4 regions of the Cytobacillus sp. OWB-43 genome follow, and region 4 is predicted to be linked to each of the others. Evidence: riboswitches for the same ligand, from Rfam matches in the RefSeq annotation. Region 4 holds a riboswitch; each other region holds the start of a gene.

Region 1 (5,112 bases), on a different contig from region 4:
GTCGGTTCTTTTACAAAATCTTTATAACCATTTGTAATAAAATCATTTCGTTCTCTTAATGTTGGTTCTGTACGCCAATAATCGAAGACCTCATCTTGCTTACTTTTTGAAACGATCGAAGAAAGAATATAAGAATACGAGTGATTATGAATAACTTCTTGTTGTGCAAGAATAATCATTAACGCTGAAAGACTAGAATCTGTTAAATAATCTGCTGTCTTCCCAGCATAGTCAGTTTGAATGCTATCTAGTAACGCTAGTAAACCGATAATCTTTAAAAAGGCTTCTTGTGCGTCCTCAGATAACTCAGGGAATTGCTTAATATCTTGAGACATATTAATTTCAAATGGTGTCCAGAAATTAGATAACATCTTTTTATATTTAGGGTAAGCCCAGGAAAATCTTACATCATCCCAGTTTAAAACGTTCGAACATTCTCCATTAATAATACCTGTTGAACGGTTTGGTGCTTCATGATTCATAATGGGACGTTTATTTAAAGTGTTCATTTATTTCATTCTCCTCTCGGTGAAATCAGCTAGAGCATGATTCACAATCTTCAATATCTGTGGAAGTAGAACGTAAATAATACGTTGTTTTCAGCCTGTTTTTCCATGCCGATACGTGAAGATCTAATAATTCTTTAGCTTTAATCGTATTTTTAATATAAAGATTAAATGACACTGCTTGGTCAATATGCTTTTGACGTTTCGCATTTTGAGCAATGCTCCATTTTTGATCGATATGGTAAGCAGATTTATAGTACCACGTAGTTTGAGCGTTTAGGTCTGGTGCAGTTACAGGAATACGATAGTCTTTTTTCTCCTCTGAGTATTGCTTGTTGAAGATTGGATCAATACTCGGTGTACTACCTGCAATTAATGCAGTTGACGCATTTGGTGCTACCGCTTGTAAATAGCCGTTTCTAATTCCTTTTGCTCTCACTTTTTCCATTAGTCCTTGCCAATCAAGTTCGCTATCAGCATTCAGGTAATCTCTTTTTTCGAAATAGGCACCTGTTTGCCAATCTGAACCATTGAATGCGGGGTAGGCTCCCTTTTCCTCAGCTAGATTCATAGAACTTTCAATTGTTAAGTAAGCAATTTTCTCGTAAAGTCGGTCTGCAAATTCTAATGATTCAGGGCTTTCCCAAACGACCTTATTAGTAGCTAATAAATGATGCCAGCCGAAAGTACCTAAGCCAATCGCGCGATATTTTTTATTCGTTAACTGCCCTTGGATAACAGGGATTTTATTAATATCAATTACATTGTCCAGCATTCTTACTTGAATAGGAATCAATCGTTCTATGACTGCTTCATTCACTGCTTTGGCAAGGTTAATAGAAGACAGGTTACATACGACGAAATCTCCAGGTGTTTTCTCGATGACAATTTTACCATCTTTTGTATACTCTTCTTCTCTTGTTGTTACACTTTGATTTTGAACGATTTCAGTACAAAGATTTGTACAATAGATCATACCTGCATGTGCGTTTGCATTCATACGGTTCACTTCATCCCGATAGAACATAAATGGTGTTCCAGTTTCTAATTGACTACGCATGATAGACTTCATAATATCGATAGCAGGAATTTCCTTCTTCGATAGCTCTTCATTATTGACGCATTCTAGATATTTCATTCTAAAAGTACCTGCACCAACTTCTTCATCATAATAATCTTCTAGTGAGAAGCCCATTTTTTGTCGAACCTCATGTGGGTCAAATAAATACCAGTTACTACGCTCTTCTACTTTTTCCATGAATAAATCAGGTAGACATACACCGGTAAATAAATCATGTGTACGTAATCTTTCATCACCATTATTTAACTTTGCATCAAGGAAAGAGAAGATATCCTTGTGCCAAACGTCTAAATAAACGCTAATTGCCCCTTGTCTTTGTCCAAGTTGATCGACACTTACAGCTGTATTATTTAGTTGTTTCATCCATGGAAGCACCCCAGATGAAGCGCCTTTGAACCCTTTAATCATACTACCTCTACTACGAATCTTACCTAAATAAACGCCGATTCCACCACCATTTTTAGATAGTGCAGCAATGTCTGTATTACTGTCATAAATTGAATCTAGACTATCATCAACTGTTTCGATAAAGCAGCTAGATAGTTGTCCCCAATTCTTACCTGCATTAGATAAAGTTGGTGTAGCTACGGTCATAAATAAGTTACTCATTGCCCAGTAAGCTTCTTTTACTAATTGCAGCCGATTTTTTTCTTCTTGATGCATAAGAATCATTGCAATAACCATCCAGCGTTCTTGAGGCAATTCAAAAATCCTCTTTTGGCGATCTTTTGCTACATAACGATCCGTAAGCATTTTGATCCCGAGATAAGTAAAGAGCTGATCTCTTTCAGGGACAATTTCTTTGCCTAATTCATCAATTTCTTCTTTTGTATAACTAGATAATAAAATAGGACTATAAATATCAATATCACTTAATTGTTGAATTAAAGAATGAAAATCACCATAAGCCTGACCACTGTACCCTCGGTTCTCAGCTGCTTGTTGATAAATCTTCTTTAAATATAAATGGGCAGCCACATATGTCCAATCAGGTTCATTAACATTTATGTAAGAAAGACATTCTAGTATTAACTGATCGTAGAAACTATCTAACTCTAAGTGATTTAATTGATCTGCACGCTTTTCTAACGCACTAATTGGTAAGTTGTTGAATTGTTGATATAATTGTTCAAAATTGACTGTCGTATCAATCATTGTTTTCAAATTCCTTCCTCCTTCAAACTATTTCTATCAAATTTAGGCATAAAAAAAACCGCCCCAGTTACACCTTGAGCGGATCAAACGACAGTATAAATACAAGTGTACAATACACTCTTTTCATCAACTGTCGTTTCATCTTCTCAAGCCCCGAAGAATTGAAACTTTTGATTAAGAAGGCAGGTATCCTGGCTTGTGTATCAATCTACTAAGAGCCTTCCCATTCTTTCAAAAGAACAGTGGTTTCCTCTTTTCGTCACACTTACAGTTGCGGGTACAGCTCCGGCTTATCCGGATTCCCATTTTAAGTCCATTTGGACTCCTTCAACCAATTACTATATGTAGTTGTTAAGAAGTAAAAAAATAACTATATATTGTATCTGAGATTGTATGAGTAATCATATCACATCATTTCATAGAATACAATTTATTTCTTTTATCTAAATCTAAAATATACATTTCGTTCTTTTAGCGGTAAATTTAAGACCATAATAAATAATAGCATTTCTTATTTGTGTAAAAAAGTCTTGAAATCCATTAAAAATTGTTCAAGCTGACCAACTCTACTTTTTTACCTTCAAACGAGTATGCTTAAACCAGAAAAGTAATAGTTTTTTGGTAAATAAATTAAAAAATCATAGAATTGTTGAAATAAATCAATGGTGTTAAAGTTGTGGGGCAAAAATTAATTAAAGGTATATTCCATATTAAAAGAAAATAATTTATCTTAAAGGACAAAATTTTTTTACCAATCTTCTTCATGTCTTCTATAAAAATAGAAAAACAAACTAACTATTTAAATTAGCTTGTTTTTCTCATTCAGTTTATTGTATAGAATGTTTTATAGAAATTCATACGGAACTTGTTATTTTTATCTTACACGTTGCAAACGAAGTGCATTTAATACAACGGACACAGAGCTAAACGCCATCGCAGCACCTGCTAACCATGGTGCTAAGAAACCTGCAGCTGCAATAGGAATACCGATTGTATTATAGCCAAACGCCCAAAAAAGATTCTGTTTAATATTACGAATGGTTTTTTTACTCATCATGATTGCATCAGCAATACTATTTAGATCACCACGCATAAGTGTAATGTCTCCTGCTTCCATGGCAATATCTGTACCTGTACCGATAGCCATGCCGATATCGGCAGTTGCTAATGCTGGGGCATCGTTAATACCATCTCCTACCATCGCTACCTTTTTCCCTTGACTTTGTAGCTTTCTTACTTCTTCTGCTTTCGTTTCTGGTAAGACTTCTGCAATGACTTTTGATATACCTACTTCTTTAGCAATGGCTTGTGCGGTTAACTGGTTATCTCCAGTCATCATAATAACTTCTAACCCCATATCATGTAGCCTTTGAATCGCTTCGTTTGATGAATCTTTTATCGTATCAGCTACAGCAAGGAGGCCTTTTGCTCTACCGTTAATAGCCACAAGCATAGCTGTTTTTCCTTCACCTTCTAATTCTTTCATTTGTTTCGAGAACCAAGAGGAGTCTATCCCATTCTCTACCATTAATCTAACTGTACCAATCAGTACATCTTTTCCTGTAACTTTCGCAGAGATACCATAACCCGGTAGCGCTTCGAAATATTCACTTTTTACTTTTTCTATATTTCTCTCCTCTAACCCTTTCACAATGGCTTCAGCAAGAGGGTGTTCAGATGACTTCTCACTCGCAGCAACAATGGAAAGGAAATGGGCCTCATTTGTTCCAGGCTCGACTATGATATCGGTTAATACAGGCTGACCATTTGTAACAGTACCTGTTTTATCAACCACAACAGTTGTAATTTCATGTGTCATCTCGAGATGCTCTCCACCTTTAAATAAAACACCCATCTCGGCTGAACGGCCAGACCCTGCCATAATTGAAGTAGGCGTCGCTAATCCTAGTGCACAAGGACAAGCAATGACGAGTACAGCAATCATTTTTTCTAACGCACTAGCTACATCACCCGGTTGCAAGAAAAGAAACCATATACAGAAGGTAACAAGGGCAATAGCTACCACAATGGGAACAAAGATGCCCGAAATCTTATCGGCTAACCGCTGAATAGGTGCTTTTGACCCTTGTGCTTGCTCGACTACTTTAATAATTTGCGCAAGCGCTGAATCTTTTCCAACCTTTGTTGCTTCAACTGTTAAATGGCCATTTTTGTTTACAGTTGCTCCTATTACTTCATCACCAGCTTTCTTATCAACTGGCACGCTTTCTCCTGTTAACATTGATTCGTCAACTGCTGAATGCCCTTCAATGATTACTGCATCTACAGGAATTCTGTCACCAGGCTTAATGATAACCATATCGCCTTGCATTACTTGCTCAACAGGGACAATGGTTTCCTTCCCTTCTT
Region 2 (5,112 bases), 180 kb from region 4:
TTGGAGCATGTCCCATTTTCGATTGCCATCTGTATAACCGCATCTCTGATTGAACGATAGTAAATATGAAAATGCTTCAATGTGGTCACCTAGAATCCGGTCAGTTGATTCGACCCGACCATCGGCTTGCCTGTGATGCTGTTTTCTAATTTTATTTGGCTTGACGACATCGACATAATGAATGGATTCGACTTTAAATCCTTTTAGAATTGCCTTTGCTTGAAATAACGGTGGAGACATTAATGTGAGGATACCAATCTCGTCAATCACTTTCCTGCTCATTGCATGTGGAATAGCAGTGAGAGAATTAACGGTGAGGTCCTCTCTTTTCAGTGCCATATTCAGAAGGTACTTAGCAGCACTCACAGAATGCAACGGATGGGCACGGTCGAGCAATATTTCTAAATCATTTAAAGCAATATCTGCCCCTTCTTCTACAGCATGTATAAAAGGGGTTAAATCTTCTGCTTTGATAACAAAATCACTATCTAAGAACAAACAGATATCTCCTGTACTGTGAAGCGCACCAATCGCTCTTGGAATGTTATGTCCGAGTGCCTGGTCAAACGCAATCACTTTCACACCTGACTTTTCTACCTTTTCCTTTGTTCGTTCATCTGCTCCATTTAACACAACAATGATTTCATCAATGCCTGCCTTCTTTACCTCAGCAATCACTTCAGCAATCGTATCCGGCTCCTTCCCTACAGGAATAATCGCACTATACTTCGCTCGTTTCTCTTCCTTTACCGAAAAGGCTTGTACATATTCCTTAAAAGATTGCCGATTTCGCCTGCCATCGTTTAAACCACCGCGATATCCTCTCTCTTCAATCAGTTGGGCCACTGCACGTAAATGGTCACCAATTATTAAACTTGTTGAAAATGAAAAAGAGGAGCCCGTAATCTTCTGTTGATGTTTCGGTCGAATCTTATTTGTAGCAATCACATCAATGGCTACTGGTGCACTCATCTTTAATTCTTTCATCACAGCTATACTATGAGCTAATGGCGGACAAGCTAAATTCTCCCAACCAATTGTATCAAGCGCTGATTTTTTCATCACATGAGGAACAGCGACTAAGGAATTAACGGATAACTCACCTTTACCTAAAAAATGATTAAGAGAGAACTTTGATACTGCTGTCGGATGTGGTCTAATGGGGCGCTTCATTGTCCAGCTTAAATCATTTAGGGCAATATCAGCCCCATCCTGAATGCCATCAAGCAGTGCTTGTAGCTCCTGTGCTCTAACGACAATATCACCATCAATAAAAAGAAGCGTATCTCCTTTTGCCTCCCTTGCACCAATTGCTCGTCCAATATCCACCCCTAGAGGTTCTTTATAAACAAGCTTTCTACATTCAAATGCTTCCGCTATTTTCTCCGATCCATCTGTTGAACCATTCAAAACAGCGATGATTTCATATGGCTCAATCTTCACTAACTCTTCTAAAACGGCTGACAACGTAGATTCTTCATTCTGAATGGGAATAATAACAGATAGATTCATAACACTTCACTTCTCTCCTTCAGCAAAATTAATAGTCTCCTTTGTGCTAACTATAGCCTTTTCCATCACAAACCCGAGAAAAACACTAAGTAATATCAATATATACAGCTTGGCCAATTTTGTTCTCGGACAAGTATACAATCTATGAAAGATGGTGCGATAGACAGGGTAGATTGGTTTAATTATGGGGGCATTGATCCGATTCGGCACTAAAAAATATATTATTACTATTCGTTAGGAGATGTTAAAGTAGATATATATGTATTTAAGGGGGAGTACAAATTGGAATTCGAGTTGAATTTTATTTGGATTGCCGCCGGTTTAGCATTACTTGGCTATTTCATAGGCAATGGGTTGAAGCAATTTAGTAGTAAAAATGAAGGTAATATGAATCATTTACTTGTGGAGCAAAGCCACCTTCATCTTTACTTTTATTTAAGTGAAGCTGACATGAAGGATCTATTACAGAAGCATCCTCACGCACCAAAAGTCATTCTTAATGGCAAGCATTATTACCATCTACATAAATTTCGCAAGTGGCTTGAATCTGATGATATATATCACTCATGAAGAATTTATTTTGACAGCTTCCATTTATTATGCTAATCTATCTGTAAAATTCAAAATATTATAAATATGTAATTCTCTTATTCAGAGAGGTGGAGGGACTGGCCCGATGAAACCCAGCAACCTTTAACAATTATTTGTTAAAAAGGTGCTAATTCCTGCAAAGTGTAATAGCTTTGGCAAATAAGAGAGGATAAAGACCTCTCTATTTTTAATTAGAGAGGTCTTTTGTATTTTCAAAACTTAATAACAAAGGCAACAGATGCATGATTGCTTAAAAGGGAAGCCCGGTGGAATGCCGGCACGGTCCCGCCACTGTGAAGGAGAGCGACTTATCATTGACCACTATTTCATAATAGAAATGGGAAGGGATAACGAGCGATAATCCGAAGTCAGGAGACCTGTCTGTTGTTTGCACTTAGACTCTACGGATGCATAGAGAGGAGTGATGAATACGTGTTGAGCAAATCAAATGGTCTCAACTCTAGTTAATATTGCGTATGAATCTCTCATTTAATAATAAATAGAGAGATTTTTTGTTGAGAAAATACAATCTAAAGGAGTGTTTAAATTGACTGAAGTAAAAAGCTCAAATGTAGGTTATCCAAGAATTGGCGAGAAGCGGGAGTGGAAGAAAGCTCTAGAACAATTTTGGAGTGGTAAGTTGAATAAAGAGACTTTTCTGCAACAAATGGAAGTCATTCGTTTATCCTCTCTCGAGAAACAAAAACAACTTGGCGTTGATCTCATCCCGGTTGGCGATTTCACACTGTATGATCATGTCCTTGATACAGCTGTGATGTTTGGACTTGTTCCTGAGCGTTTTACATACAGAGGTGGGAAGGTTGATATCGAAACGTATTTTGATATTGCCAGAGGGAACAAAGATGCCGTGGCAGCTGAAATGACCAAATGGTTTAACACAAACTATCACTACATCGTGCCAGAACTCAACAACCTCACGCCAACACTTGCTGAAAACCGGCCACTTGCCTTTTATAAAGAAGGAAAAGAGAAGCTTGAAATCGACGGGAAACCGGTTATCTTGGGCCCGATTACGTTTGTGAAATTATCAAAGGGCTATAAAGAAAGTGAATTCAAATCAATCGTCAATCAATTCGTTCCTCTTTATGCACAAATTTTAAAAGAATTACAGCAAGAAGGTGCCTTGTGGGTACAAATCGATGAACCTATTTTAGCAACTACCCTCACAGAAGAAGACATCTCACTCTATCAAGCAGTTTACCAAACATTACACCAGGCAGCACCACAGATAAATATCATTTTACAAACGTATTTTGAAAGCATCACTCATTTTGAAGCTGTTACCTCATTACCTGTGCAAGCGATCGGCCTTGATTTTGTCCATGATGCAGGTCAAAACCTCGCTTCTTTACAAAAATTCGGCTTCCCAAGTGATAAAGTATTAGCTGCAGGTCTCATCGATGGCCGTAATATCTGGGGCGCCAAACTTGATAATAAGCTCTCTCTTCTAGAAAAAATTACAGCAATTGTTCCGAAAGATCGCTTAATCATCCAGCCTTCATCCAGCTTATTGCATGTACCCGTTACAGTCAAAATTGAAGAAACACTAGATCATACATTAAAGACCGCACTCGCCTTTGCTGATGAAAAATTACAAGAAATCGTAGTGCTAACGAAAGGAATAAGAGAAGGAAAAGAGCAAATCCAAGATGAGATAAACGAGAGACGAACTGCTATCGAGGTGCTAAATCAATCTTCTATTAGAAACAATCAACAAGTACAAACAGCCATTCAAAACTTACCATCATCACTAGCAGAGCGCGAAGCACCTTATTCTGTTCGTCAAGCAACACAAAAAATAGCCTTCCAACTACCACTCCTACCTACAACAACGATTGGAAGCTTCCCACAAACACAGGAAGTGAGAAGAAATCGTTTAAAATGGCGTAAAGGAGAGTTAACTGCTACTGACTATCAAACATATATCAAAACGGAAATTAAAAAGTGGATTGATATTCAAGAAGAGCTAGGCCTTGATGTGTTTGTTCATGGCGAATTCGAGCGCACAGATATGGTCGAATACTTCGGTGAAAAATTAGCCGGATTCCAATTCACAAAATTCGGTTGGGTGCAGTCTTATGGCTCTCGTTGTGTCAAACCACCACTCATTTATGGAGATGTCTCATTTGAACAGCCAATGACAGTTGCAGAAACAGTCTATGCCCAGTCCTTAACAGATCACCCGGTAAAAGGTATGCTCACTGGTCCGATTACGATTTTAAACTGGTCATTTGTCCGCGACGATATCCCTCGTTACGAAGTCGCAAACCAAATTGCCCTTGCCCTTCGAGAAGAAGTAGAAGCACTAGAAGCAAATGGTATCCGGATGATTCAAGTAGACGAACCAGCCATTCGTGAAGGATTACCACTCAAACAAGAGAAGTGGGAAGATTATCTGAACGCTGCTGTTTATGCTTTTAGACTAGCCACCACTTCTGTCAGAAATGAAACACAAATTCATACGCATATGTGCTACTCCGATTTCGAAGACATTATCTCAAGCATTCAAGCACTCGACGCTGATGTCATCTCCATTGAAACATCAAGAAGCCACGGCGAACTCATTCACTCATTTGAAGAAAGCACCTACGAACAAGGTATCGGCTTAGGTGTATATGACATTCACAGCCCTCGGGTGCCACAACTCGACGAACTAACGAAAAACATCGACCGTGCCTTACAAGTACTAGACCCACAACTTTTCTGGATTAACCCTGACTGCGGCCTCAAAACAAGAGGCATGGACGAAACCGTCGCAGCCCTAACAGTCATGGTGCAAGCTGCCAAACTCTCGCGGGAAAAATTACTTGTAAAAAAAGGCGAATAAACAAACAGAAATCCGAACGATTATACATTCGTTCGGATTTCCTCGTTTAATAGTACAGTGTTTAGTTTCTTATCCATCTTCTTCTGATAAGAACCATGGTTAAATCTCTTTTCGTTAAATTCACCAATCACATTCCGTACCCGGACATTATGGATGATTAA
Region 3 (5,112 bases), on a different contig from region 4:
ATCAACAACCGACATATGAACCGAATAAACCATTTTAATTAGAAAGAAGAGACTTCCATTACGTGGAGTCTCTTCTTTCATTATAGCAGACCTTATTTTACATTGATGCTGTTTGATGTGTCTGTTTACTCCCATTATGTTCGGTTCGTCCATAAACTAAAAAGTAAAGAATAATTGAAGCAATCGACACTATCCCCATGTAAATGTATAACATACTGTAGCCAGTTATAGGAATCAGTAAACCTAATAAATAGGGTCCAAAACCTAAACCACCATCGAGAAAGATAAAGAAGGTGGAAGTAGCTAGCCCCATGCGATGGGATGGCGTTAATTTGACCGCAATCGCTTGTGTACAAGACTGCATATTACCAAAGCCTAAGCCAATCAAAGCCCCCGCCACTAATAACATAACACCATTTGATGAATTACTAAGTAAGAATAGACCTACTCCAAATAAAATGAACGCTGGATACATCACGTAATTTGCCCCTTTGCTGTCCATTAATTTACCAGTGAAAGGACGGGATAGTAAGACAGCGATGGCATAGACAAAGAAGAAAAAGCTAGCAGCATTTACTAAGTCCTTTTCAATTGCATAAAAGTTAATAAAAGACAAGACGCTTGAATAACAAAATGCGACTGTTAATGTGACGAGTGCAATTGGAAGTGCCTTTGGTTCAATAAAGCTAGATAATTGAAAAACAGATGATTGAAATTGAGCTTTTTGATCTTCAGTTAACTCTTTCACATTCACAGTTAACCCGATAAGTAGGCCAATAATACCAAGAATCAAACAAAAAATGAAAATCGTATGAAAAGTTGTGTATTGACTCATTAACATACCGATAAAAGGTCCTATTGCTGTCGCTAAAGTATTACTCATACTAAAATAGCCGATTCCTTCACCTTTCCTTGTTTGCGGTATAACTGAAGCGACAATTGTACCACTTGCTGTACTTGCCATCCCTAATGTTAAACCGTGGATAAAGCGGGTAATAAGTAAGAAATTGACATCAATTTCAATAAAATAAAGACTTGTTGATAAACTAAATAATAGTAAGCCAATGATTAAAGTCTTCTTCCGTCCAATACGATCAATATATTTACCGATAAACAATCTTCCTACCAATGTTCCTATAATAAATATGCCAGTAACTAAGCCAGCTTGGCTGGCGGTCGCATGATGTGCTTCAACGGCATACACCGCAATCGTAACCATTAATAAATAAAACACTAATGTTAGAAAAAAGTTTACGGAAGAAACGGTGATAAAGTCCTTGGTCCATAATTTTTCTTTTGTTGAACTCATATTCTTTTCTTCCTCCTTACAAATTGCTTTTAATACTATCAAAAATACGAATACATTCTTCTTGTTCCTCAGGTGTGATTCCCTCTAATATTTCCATTTCGAACTGATCAATCGGAATGCGGATTTTTTTGTATATGCGTTCACCTTCGTTCGTTATTTTCATTTTCTTTTCACGTTTATCCATGCTTGGGATTTTTTCTACATATCCATATTCCTCAAGCTGATTTATGGTCCTCGTAACTGTTGGCTTTTCGACACCTTGATATGCAGCAATCTCTACTAAAGTTGTTGGACCAAAATGGTAGAGATAATAAAGGATTGTCCACTGTGCCCGTTGTAATTGATGTTTCGTTAATAAGCTGTTCAGTCTATTCTCAAAAGGGCGATAAAGCATCATAAAGTGATGAAAGAACCTTTGGCTAGCAATAATAATATTCACCTCATTTAAAATAGTTATCAATGGTAACTAATATACTATAACAAAAAGCCGTCTTGTCTGTCTATGGGCGATAGATTTTTTTCTGTAAAATGGTAAATGTTATGTTAAAATTGTATTTCTTTTAAGATATGTTTGTAGGCGACATTTAAATTGTTATAATAAAAAGTGTTAATTTTAAAGTGAAAAGTAGTGCGATTAAGAAAATAATTGTCAATTTTCTAAAATATTGATATATTTAAATAGAACAATTGAATATTTTCAAAAATAGGTGTAAATAGAATGCTCGCTTGTCTATTTACTTAAAAGGGAAGTACGGTTGGATTCCGTCGCTGTCCCGCAACTGTATTTGCGAGTGATATGAAAGATACCACTGTTTCCTAAAATTGGAGATGGGAAGGTTTCGTATCATGTTGACCATAAGCCAGGAGACCTGCCTGTTTAGTGTAAACATCAATTCCTACGTGGATATAGGAGGTGTTAAGTACGGGTAATGAATACATGCCAAGGTCGCATGTTTATTTTAGTATTCGTTTGAACTTAACAACTTCTTTCTAGAAGTTGTTTTTTTAATGGATTGATATGGTAAAAAGGTGAGCAAGAACGGAGGAAAAAGCTTTGTTTGGAACCGTTCCTTATTATGTGAACATAATGAAATCAACGATCATGATGAACAGCTATTCTGCTGAGAGTTATAGTTTAAAAAGAGTATTAGATCAGTATAAAGAAGACATCCGAACACTCTCTGTAGAAGAAGAGAAGATCCAAATATATTTAAGGAATGCTGAAAGGGCTTACAGCATTGTCAGGCACGATGTAATTGGATGGGAGGAAAATGATTGTGAGCATGGAGGAGAAGTATATACCAGGGTTAGAGGGAATCATAGCTTCTGAGACCAGCATCTCATTTTTAGATACTGTTCATGGAGAGATTGTCATAAAAGGTTATGACTTAATTCAACTTTCAAAAACGAAAAGCTATTTAGATATTATCCATTTACTTCTAGAAGATCAATTACCAACAGACGAGGAAAAAAATTCATTAGCTAATACGTTAAAGTCCTATTATGAAATACCGACGGCCGTAATGGAGGTTTTTACTCATTTACCAAAAGGAACACATCCAATGGATGGGCTCCGCACTGGCATCTCAAGCTTGGCTGGGTATGATACGACCTTAGAAGATAGGTCGAAGCAAGCAAATAAGGAAAGAGCTTATCGTCTACTTGGCGGAGTTCCGACAATTGTAGCTAACAGTTATCGTATATTACAAGGTCTGGAGAGAATTGAACCGGATAAAACCCTATCATATAGTGCCAACTTTTTCTATATGTTAACTGGTAGAGTACCTTCCGATTTAGAAGAAAGAGTATTTGACCAATCATTACTTTTATATAGTGAACATGAAATGCCAAACTCAACATTTGCAGCAAGAGTAATTGCTTCCACGCAATCCGATCTATTTGGAGCGTTAACGGGCGCAGTTGCAAGTTTAAAAGGTAGCTTGCATGGCGGTGCAAATGAAGCGGTTATGTACATGTTGAATGAAGCGGAAAGTGTCGCTGGCTTGGAAGGTCTCTTCTATAAAAAACTATTTAAAAAAGAAAAGATTATGGGCTTTGGTCATAGAGTTTATATGAAAAAAATGGACCCAAGAGCATTAATGATGAAGGAAGCTCTACAGGAGTTATCCATACAAAATGGAGATGATTCGTTGCTTCGAAAATGTGAAGCAGGAGAAAGAATCATGGAAGTTGAGAAAGGGCTATACCCTAATTTAGATTATTATGCCGCACCGGTATATGGCATGTTAGGAATTCCTATCCCACTTTACACACCGATTTTCTTTAGTGCAAGAACGGTTGGTTTATGTGCCCATGTCATTGAACAGCATGAAAACAACCGCTTATTTAGACCGCGGGTCATTTATTCAGGTGCACGTCATACTTTACCAAATTGAGGAGGAGTACGAGTAAATGCTGAAAACGAATGAAAAGGTTGAAACCGATGTTATTTTAACGGAAATTGCTGATTATGTATTGGATTATGAAATAACAAGTGAAGAGGCTTATCGCACGGCACATTATATCTTGCTCGATACAATTGGTTGTGGAATATTAGCGCTTGATTATCCTGAATGTACAAAACTACTTGGTCCTGTTGTGCCAGGAACGGTTGTACCTAATGGAACAAGAGTCCCTGGTACATCATTTGAATTAGACCCCATTAGAGGTGCATTTAATATTGGCTGTATGATTCGCTGGCTGGATTACAATGATACATGGTTAGCTGCTGAATGGGGGCATCCTTCTGACAACCTTGGTGGTATTTTGGCAGTTGCAGATTATTTAAGTAGGCAACGTCTTTCAGTTGGTAAAGAGCCAGTTAAAATGATTGAAGTCCTGGAAATGATGATCAAGGCTCATGAAATTCAAGGAATATTAGCGCTAGATAATAGTTTAAATCGCGTGGGTTTAGATCATGTACTGTTTGTTAAAGTGGCAACAACTGCTGTTACGGCAAAGATGCTTGGTGCAACAAAAGAAGAGGTGATTCATGCATTATCACTTGCATGGGTGGATAATTCTGCATTAAGGACATATCGTCATGCGCCAAATACGGGTTCAAGAAAATCATGGGCTGCTGGAGATGCGACAAGTAGGGGTGTTCAGTTAGCTATGATGGCTGTGAAAGGTGAAATGGGCTATAACAGTGTCTTATCTGCACCTAACTGGGGATTTGAAGACGTTCTGTTTAAAGGGCAAAAACTTACCCTACAAAGAGAGTTAAGTGCTTATGTAATGGAAAATGTGTTATTCAAAGTTTCTTATCCGGCAGAATTTCACGCGCAAACTGCAGCGGAGTGTGCCGTTTCACTTCATCAAAATGGCGATGTGGGTGATTTAAGCGATATCGATCGAATTACGATTACCACACATGAATCAGCGATTAGGATTATCGATAAAACAGGTCCATTACATAATCCAGCTGACCGCGATCACTGTATTCAGTACATTACAGCTATTGGTTTATTAAAAGGAAATATTCGCGCTGAGGATTATGGGGATGATGTAGCTAGCGACCCCCGAGTAGACACCTTACGAGAGAAGATGGAGGTAGTGGAAGATCTGCAATACTCGAAGGATTATTTAGATCCGAACAAGCGCTCAATCGCTAATGCAGTTCAAATCCATTATAAGGATGGAACTTCTTCTGAGAAGATTGAATGTGAATATCCATTAGGTCATCGATTCCGCCGTGACGAAGCGATTCCAAAAGTATTGCAGAAATTCGAGTATAATATTAAAACTCATTTTTCAAACAAGGCACAAAAAAGCATTGCTGGAGCTATTTCCGATCAAGAAAC
Region 4 (5,112 bases):
GAAATCATGGGCATGAAAAAGGCGAGGGCTACGACTTGCGATAAAGTAGCCTCATACCCGCTTATGATACTGCCTGAAATAATGCCGATGAATAATAAAAGGATGAGCCACGGTAACCTTCGATAAGCGGCGACGAAAGCTTTCGTATCAAAGTCAATTGCCTTACCGGAAGCGGATAGTTTTTCAATATCTTCATTCGCTTCTTGGACAACAACATCCATCAAGTCATCAACAGTGGCAATACCCATTAGCACATTTTCTTCATTCACAATTGGAATAGCAAGAAAATCATATTTTAAGACCATGTTTGCAACTTCTTCTTGGTCTGTCGTCACTGCAGCTGAGATGACCCGTTCATACATAATGTCTTGGATAACCTCGAGGGGCTCTGCGATTAGTAAGTCACGGTGAGAGACAACCCCAACTAATTTTCTGTCTTGATCTATCACGTATAAATAATTAATCGTTTCAGCATATTCTGCAAAGGATTTTAACTTCTCTACTGCTTCTCGGACTGTGTAATAATCACGAATCCATACAAAACGGTTAGTCATTAAGCGCCCGGCAGTTTCTGGTGGATAGGTCATCATATTCTGAATGATGCGAGATTCACTTTGTTTCATACCGGCAAGGAGACCTTCTATTTTCTCAGCTGACATATCATGAAGTAAAAGGGCGAGGTCGTCATTGTCCATTAGATCCAAGACTTTTCCTGTTTTCTCATTTTCTAATTTATTTAAAACCTCAAGCTGCATGTCTTTATTCAATTCCTCTAGCAACTGGGCAAGGCGGTCAGCAGTCATAAATAATAAGAAGCGCTTCTTATGCTTTTCAGGCAGATGATCATAAGCTTGAGCAATATCATACGGTTGCAGTTCATCTAAAATCCTGTTAAATTCTTTTTGTTTATTATCTTTTAATGCTTTGATGATCAATAAAGCGATTTGGTTTTCTGTCATCGTCTGAATCATAAAGCTCAAGTCCTTTCAACCGAGGATATACCTTAAATTGTAAACGGAGATTATATGCTTATCTTACCATTCTTTTACTGGGAAAATCATGATTTCTTAAAGTAATGTATGATTTAAAAGTTAAGATTGTATGCTAATCCATTAGTTATTTTCATAGTATGTGTTAGAAGTGGATTGTTATCATTGGTTTGATATAAAAAGGTTTTTTTAGGGTATGAACAAAACTCAGGAATTGAAATAGTTATTTTGTAATGTTTTTTTAATAATCGTATTTCCTTATCTTTGCTAAAATGAAATGGATGAAATGACGCATTGTATCGGTTGTTTATGATTTACATGTAGTTAGTATAAATTATTGCAGTAAAACGAAATTGTGTGTGGTATGAGGGTAATAACTAAGGTGGTACTATTGAATTTGCTCTTCGTCTTTCTATTTTCAGTTCGGAGGTTTCTAAATTGCGAAAGAAAAATCATAGTGTTCGAGATCTCATCTATATCTTATTAAACGAAAAGGACCAGTCCGTTATTTCTTATGGAATTGAATTTTCTGAGTTTATGCAATCATTACAGAACAGGACAGGGCATCTTCTATTAGTGAAGCATCAGTATGATAATGGGGAACTGAATGTACATACCATGTTTGATTGGGTGGCTCATGAAGACCTGCCAGCACTAATAAACGAAGATGTTTATAGTTATGGTGATTTTTGCTGGATAGATTTCGAGGAGGAAGAATCGTTAAATGAATTGCCTGCTCAAGCAATTGCTGAGCTCCTATATCTTAGTCATGTAAAGGAGCATTTAAAGAAACCTTTCTATAACCATTTAAGCAATCGTTATTGTTATTTAGCGCATGATGACGGTTGGTTAAATAAGGTCTATTACCGAGACTGGCAGGACTTTTACAAAATGCTTGGCGACGTTGCTGCTATGAAGATGGAGCATTTAAAAGTAGAAAAATCTTTATTAGGCCTAAAAAAGAAAAAAACATATCCGCAAGTTCCAGAAGGCGCGTTAATGGCATTAAGAAATTTAATGAAGGAAGGCCTGGTAATTTCTTTTGAACAGAGTGAGCAGACACGTACAAAAATTAATATACCGCTCTGGACAGTTGGAGATTTCGCTAATATGGATGATATGTATGATGAGTTCGAAGCAATGAGGAAGGAAGCCACTCCAGACGCGAGATTGGTTTTTGATAAAAAACTGAAAGAATGGCAAGTAACTGATTCATAAAAATAATAATGCACCACAAAATATGATAAGGTATAATAAAATCGACAGAAAATTGTAGATTTAAGGAAATAGGTGTCAATTTTTGACTTAATAGGGGAAATTGGTGTAAAACCAATGCGGTCCCGCCACTGTAACTGGTTAATAAACAAAGAAAACTCCTATATATGTTGTATAGGAGGAGCCTTTGATTATAAACCATAAGCCAGGAAACCTGCCTATCTTCCATAAACACTGTAACCTACGAGGATAGGGGGTGTTTGGTAAGGCTTCTTTGTCGTGATTATTCCTTCCAAACATCTCCTACTAATGGGGATGTTTTATATTTTAAGGAGGGTCAATCATGAAGAAATGGTATTTATTTTTAGTCTCGATTCTACTATCAGCAGGTATTCTTGCTGGATGTGGGAATGACACAGCTGAACCGAAAAAAGATGGAGAAGAGAAGGTTGAAGAGAGTACTGAAACTAGCGCTTTTCCTGTAACATTAACGGATGCTGCGGATCAAGAAGTGGTGATTGAAGAGGAACCAGAAGCGATTGTTTCATTAATCCCGAGTAATACTGAAATCGCTTTCGAATTAGGGTTAGGTGAGAAGGTAGTCGGTGTATCTGATTTTGATAATTATCCAGAAGAAGTAGCTGATATTGAAAAAATCGGTGGACAAGAATTTAATGTAGAAGCAATTATTGCTTTAAATCCAGATGTTGTATTAGCACATAATTCAGGAGCGCATAATAGTACTGAAGGCTTAGATCAATTAAGAGATGCTGGTATTCCTGTTCTTATTGTCAATGATGCACAGAATTTTGAAGAAGTATATGATTCCATAGAAATGATTGGTAAAGCAACAGGAGCAACAGAAGAAGCAAATCAAACAGTTGAGGAAATGAAAACCCGTTTGGCAGAAATTGAAGAAAAAGCAAAGTCTGTTGAAGAGAAAAAATCTGTCTTTGTAGAAATCTCTGCAGCTCCTTCTTTATATACTGCCGGTCAAAAAACATTTATTGATGATATGCTCAATTTAATCCAAGCGGAAAATGTAATTGAAGAAGAAGGGTGGCCACAAATTGACGAGGAAGCTGTCATCGAAAAAAATCCTGATGTGATTATCACTACATACGGGTATTATACGGAAAATGCGGTAGAAACCCTTTTAAGTCGAGAAGGTTGGCAAGATGTAACAGCCGTTAAAGAGAAGCAAGTCTATGATGTGCACTCTGATAAGGTAACTCGTACAGGTCCTAGACTTGTAGAAGGAGTAGAGGAGCTTGCAAAAGCGATTTACCCAGAAGTATTTAAATAATAGAGGTGTTGCTTATCTCTGTGCGTTCGTTTTCTTATGTGTAGCAATGATGATGGGGATTTCTATAGGGACTGTTTCAGTGCTACCGTTAGATATATTCAATATCATTGGAGCGGAAATCTTACGTTTACCGATAAGTAATGATGTTAATCCAATGCATAGTAATATTGTTATGAATATTCGCTTGCCTAGAGTAGTATTGGCGGGCTTCGTCGGGGCATCACTTGCAATAGCAGGTGCTGCCTTTCAAGGTTTATTAAGGAACCCTTTAGCAGACCCTTATACATTGGGGGTGTCTTCAGGAGCTTCTGTTGGTGCTGTATTAACGATCTTTCTCGGTTTATCCATTCCGTTTGTTGGCACCTTTACTTTACCGTTATTTAGTATTACAACAGCTTTTCTAACGATAATTGTTGTCCTTTTCTTTGCGCGACAAATTGATCGTGGCATGAGAGTAGAGACAATCATTTTAACCGGTATTATCTTCAGTTCTTTTCTAGGTGCATTTATTTCCTTAATGATTGCTTTAACCGGGGATGAACTGAGACAGATTATTGGGTGGTTGTTAGGAAGCGTATCGATGAGAGGTTGGGACTATGTTCAAATCATCCTTCCTTTCTTTATCATTGGTTCTGCGATGCTCATTGCCAATAGCAAGGAATTAAATGCGATGTCATTCGGCGAAGAAAGAGCTCGTCATATCGGGGTGAATGTACAGAAACGTAAGATGATGGTCTTAATTGCCGGATCGATTTTAACTGGTGCCGCTGTAGCAGTGTCAGGTACAATCGGATTTGTCGGCTTAGTCATTCCGCATCTGACCAGATTGCTATGGGGACCAGACCATAGACACTTGCTTCCTTTATCGATGATGACAGGTGCGGGGTTTTTAATACTTGCTGATTTATTTGCAAGAACAGTCATTTCACCTACTGAGTTACCTATTGGTGTCATTACTGCGTTAATTGGTGCACCAGTTTTTGCTATCATTCTAATTAAAAGAAGAGCGGAAGGCAGAGGATAATGTGATGATGTATAGCTTACGAAAAATTAACGGTGGTTATGGAGGCAAGCAGGTCATTCATGATGTTTCCTTTGAAGTAGAGAAAGGACAGTTATTCGGCATACTTGGACCGAATGGGAGCGGCAAGTCGACAGTTTTAAAGATGCTAAGTGGTCTTATACCGGTCACATCTGGTGAAGTTTATTTAAAAGATCAACCAGTACAAAATTATAACACGAAGGAAATAGCGAAAATCGTTGCTGTCCTACCTCAACATGCCGAACATAGTTTTTCTTATACAGTAAAGGAAATTGTATCACTTGGCCGCTATGCTCATCAAAGTGGCTGGTTCCAAACATGGTCTGAAGATGATGAAGAAGTGGTTCAACGATCGATGAAACAAACAGGCGTACAGCATTTTGCACATAAAAATATTACTGAGCTATCAGGTGGAGAGAGACAACGTGTGTTTTTGGCACAAAGTCTCGCACAAGAACCAGAAATATTATTACTTGATGAGCCAACCAATCATTTAGACTTATCCTATCAAAAAGAATTGCTAGATATGTTAAAAGAATGGACTGAGAAAAAGGGTTTAA

Evidence for each region. Region 4 has a riboswitch for cobalamin ahead of U9M49_RS17875 (ABC transporter substrate-binding protein). Riboswitches for the same ligand answer to the same signal wherever they lie in the genome.
Region 1: another riboswitch for cobalamin. It lies ahead of U9M49_RS06165 (ribonucleoside-diphosphate reductase subunit alpha); the one in region 4 lies ahead of U9M49_RS17875 (ABC transporter substrate-binding protein).
Region 2: another riboswitch for cobalamin. It lies ahead of metE (5-methyltetrahydropteroyltriglutamate--homocysteine S-methyltransferase); the one in region 4 lies ahead of U9M49_RS17875 (ABC transporter substrate-binding protein).
Region 3: another riboswitch for cobalamin. It lies ahead of U9M49_RS13500 (hypothetical protein); the one in region 4 lies ahead of U9M49_RS17875 (ABC transporter substrate-binding protein).

What each region holds. Positions count from the first base shown of each region.
Region 1 covers NZ_JAYEFF010000001.1:1,276,646-1,281,757, forward strand. The annotation lists gene U9M49_RS06160 (ribonucleotide-diphosphate reductase subunit beta) at 1-509, opposite strand, end outside; gene U9M49_RS06165 (ribonucleoside-diphosphate reductase subunit alpha) at 535-2,742, opposite strand; cobalamin riboswitch at 2,906-3,086, opposite strand; gene U9M49_RS06170 (heavy metal translocating P-type ATPase) at 3,617-5,112, opposite strand, start outside.
Region 2 covers NZ_JAYEFF010000005.1:37,196-42,307, reverse strand. The annotation lists gene U9M49_RS16915 (nucleotide sugar dehydrogenase) at 1-9, opposite strand, end outside; partial or broken gene U9M49_RS16910 (glycosyltransferase family 2 protein) at 1-1,512, opposite strand; gene U9M49_RS16905 (DNA-binding protein) at 1,795-2,082, shown strand; SAM riboswitch class I at 2,157-2,269, shown strand; cobalamin riboswitch at 2,323-2,503, shown strand; gene metE (5-methyltetrahydropteroyltriglutamate--homocysteine S-methyltransferase) at 2,651-4,951, shown strand; gene U9M49_RS16895 (hypothetical protein) at 4,972-5,112, opposite strand, start outside.
Region 3 covers NZ_JAYEFF010000003.1:165,048-170,159, forward strand. The annotation lists gene U9M49_RS13485 (hypothetical protein) at 1-38, shown strand, start outside; gene U9M49_RS13490 (MFS transporter) at 98-1,309, opposite strand; gene U9M49_RS13495 (MarR family winged helix-turn-helix transcriptional regulator) at 1,326-1,769, opposite strand; cobalamin riboswitch at 1,998-2,201, shown strand; gene U9M49_RS13500 (hypothetical protein) at 2,364-2,639, shown strand; gene mmgD (citrate synthase) at 2,584-3,705, shown strand; gene U9M49_RS13510 (bifunctional 2-methylcitrate dehydratase/aconitate hydratase) at 3,722-5,112, shown strand, end outside.
Region 4 covers NZ_JAYEFF010000005.1:222,101-227,212, forward strand. The annotation lists gene mgtE (magnesium transporter) at 1-971, opposite strand, end outside; gene U9M49_RS17870 (hypothetical protein) at 1,428-2,207, shown strand; cobalamin riboswitch at 2,261-2,441, shown strand; gene U9M49_RS17875 (ABC transporter substrate-binding protein) at 2,548-3,510, shown strand; gene U9M49_RS17880 (FecCD family ABC transporter permease) at 3,476-4,534, shown strand; gene U9M49_RS17885 (heme ABC transporter ATP-binding protein) at 4,542-5,112, shown strand, end outside.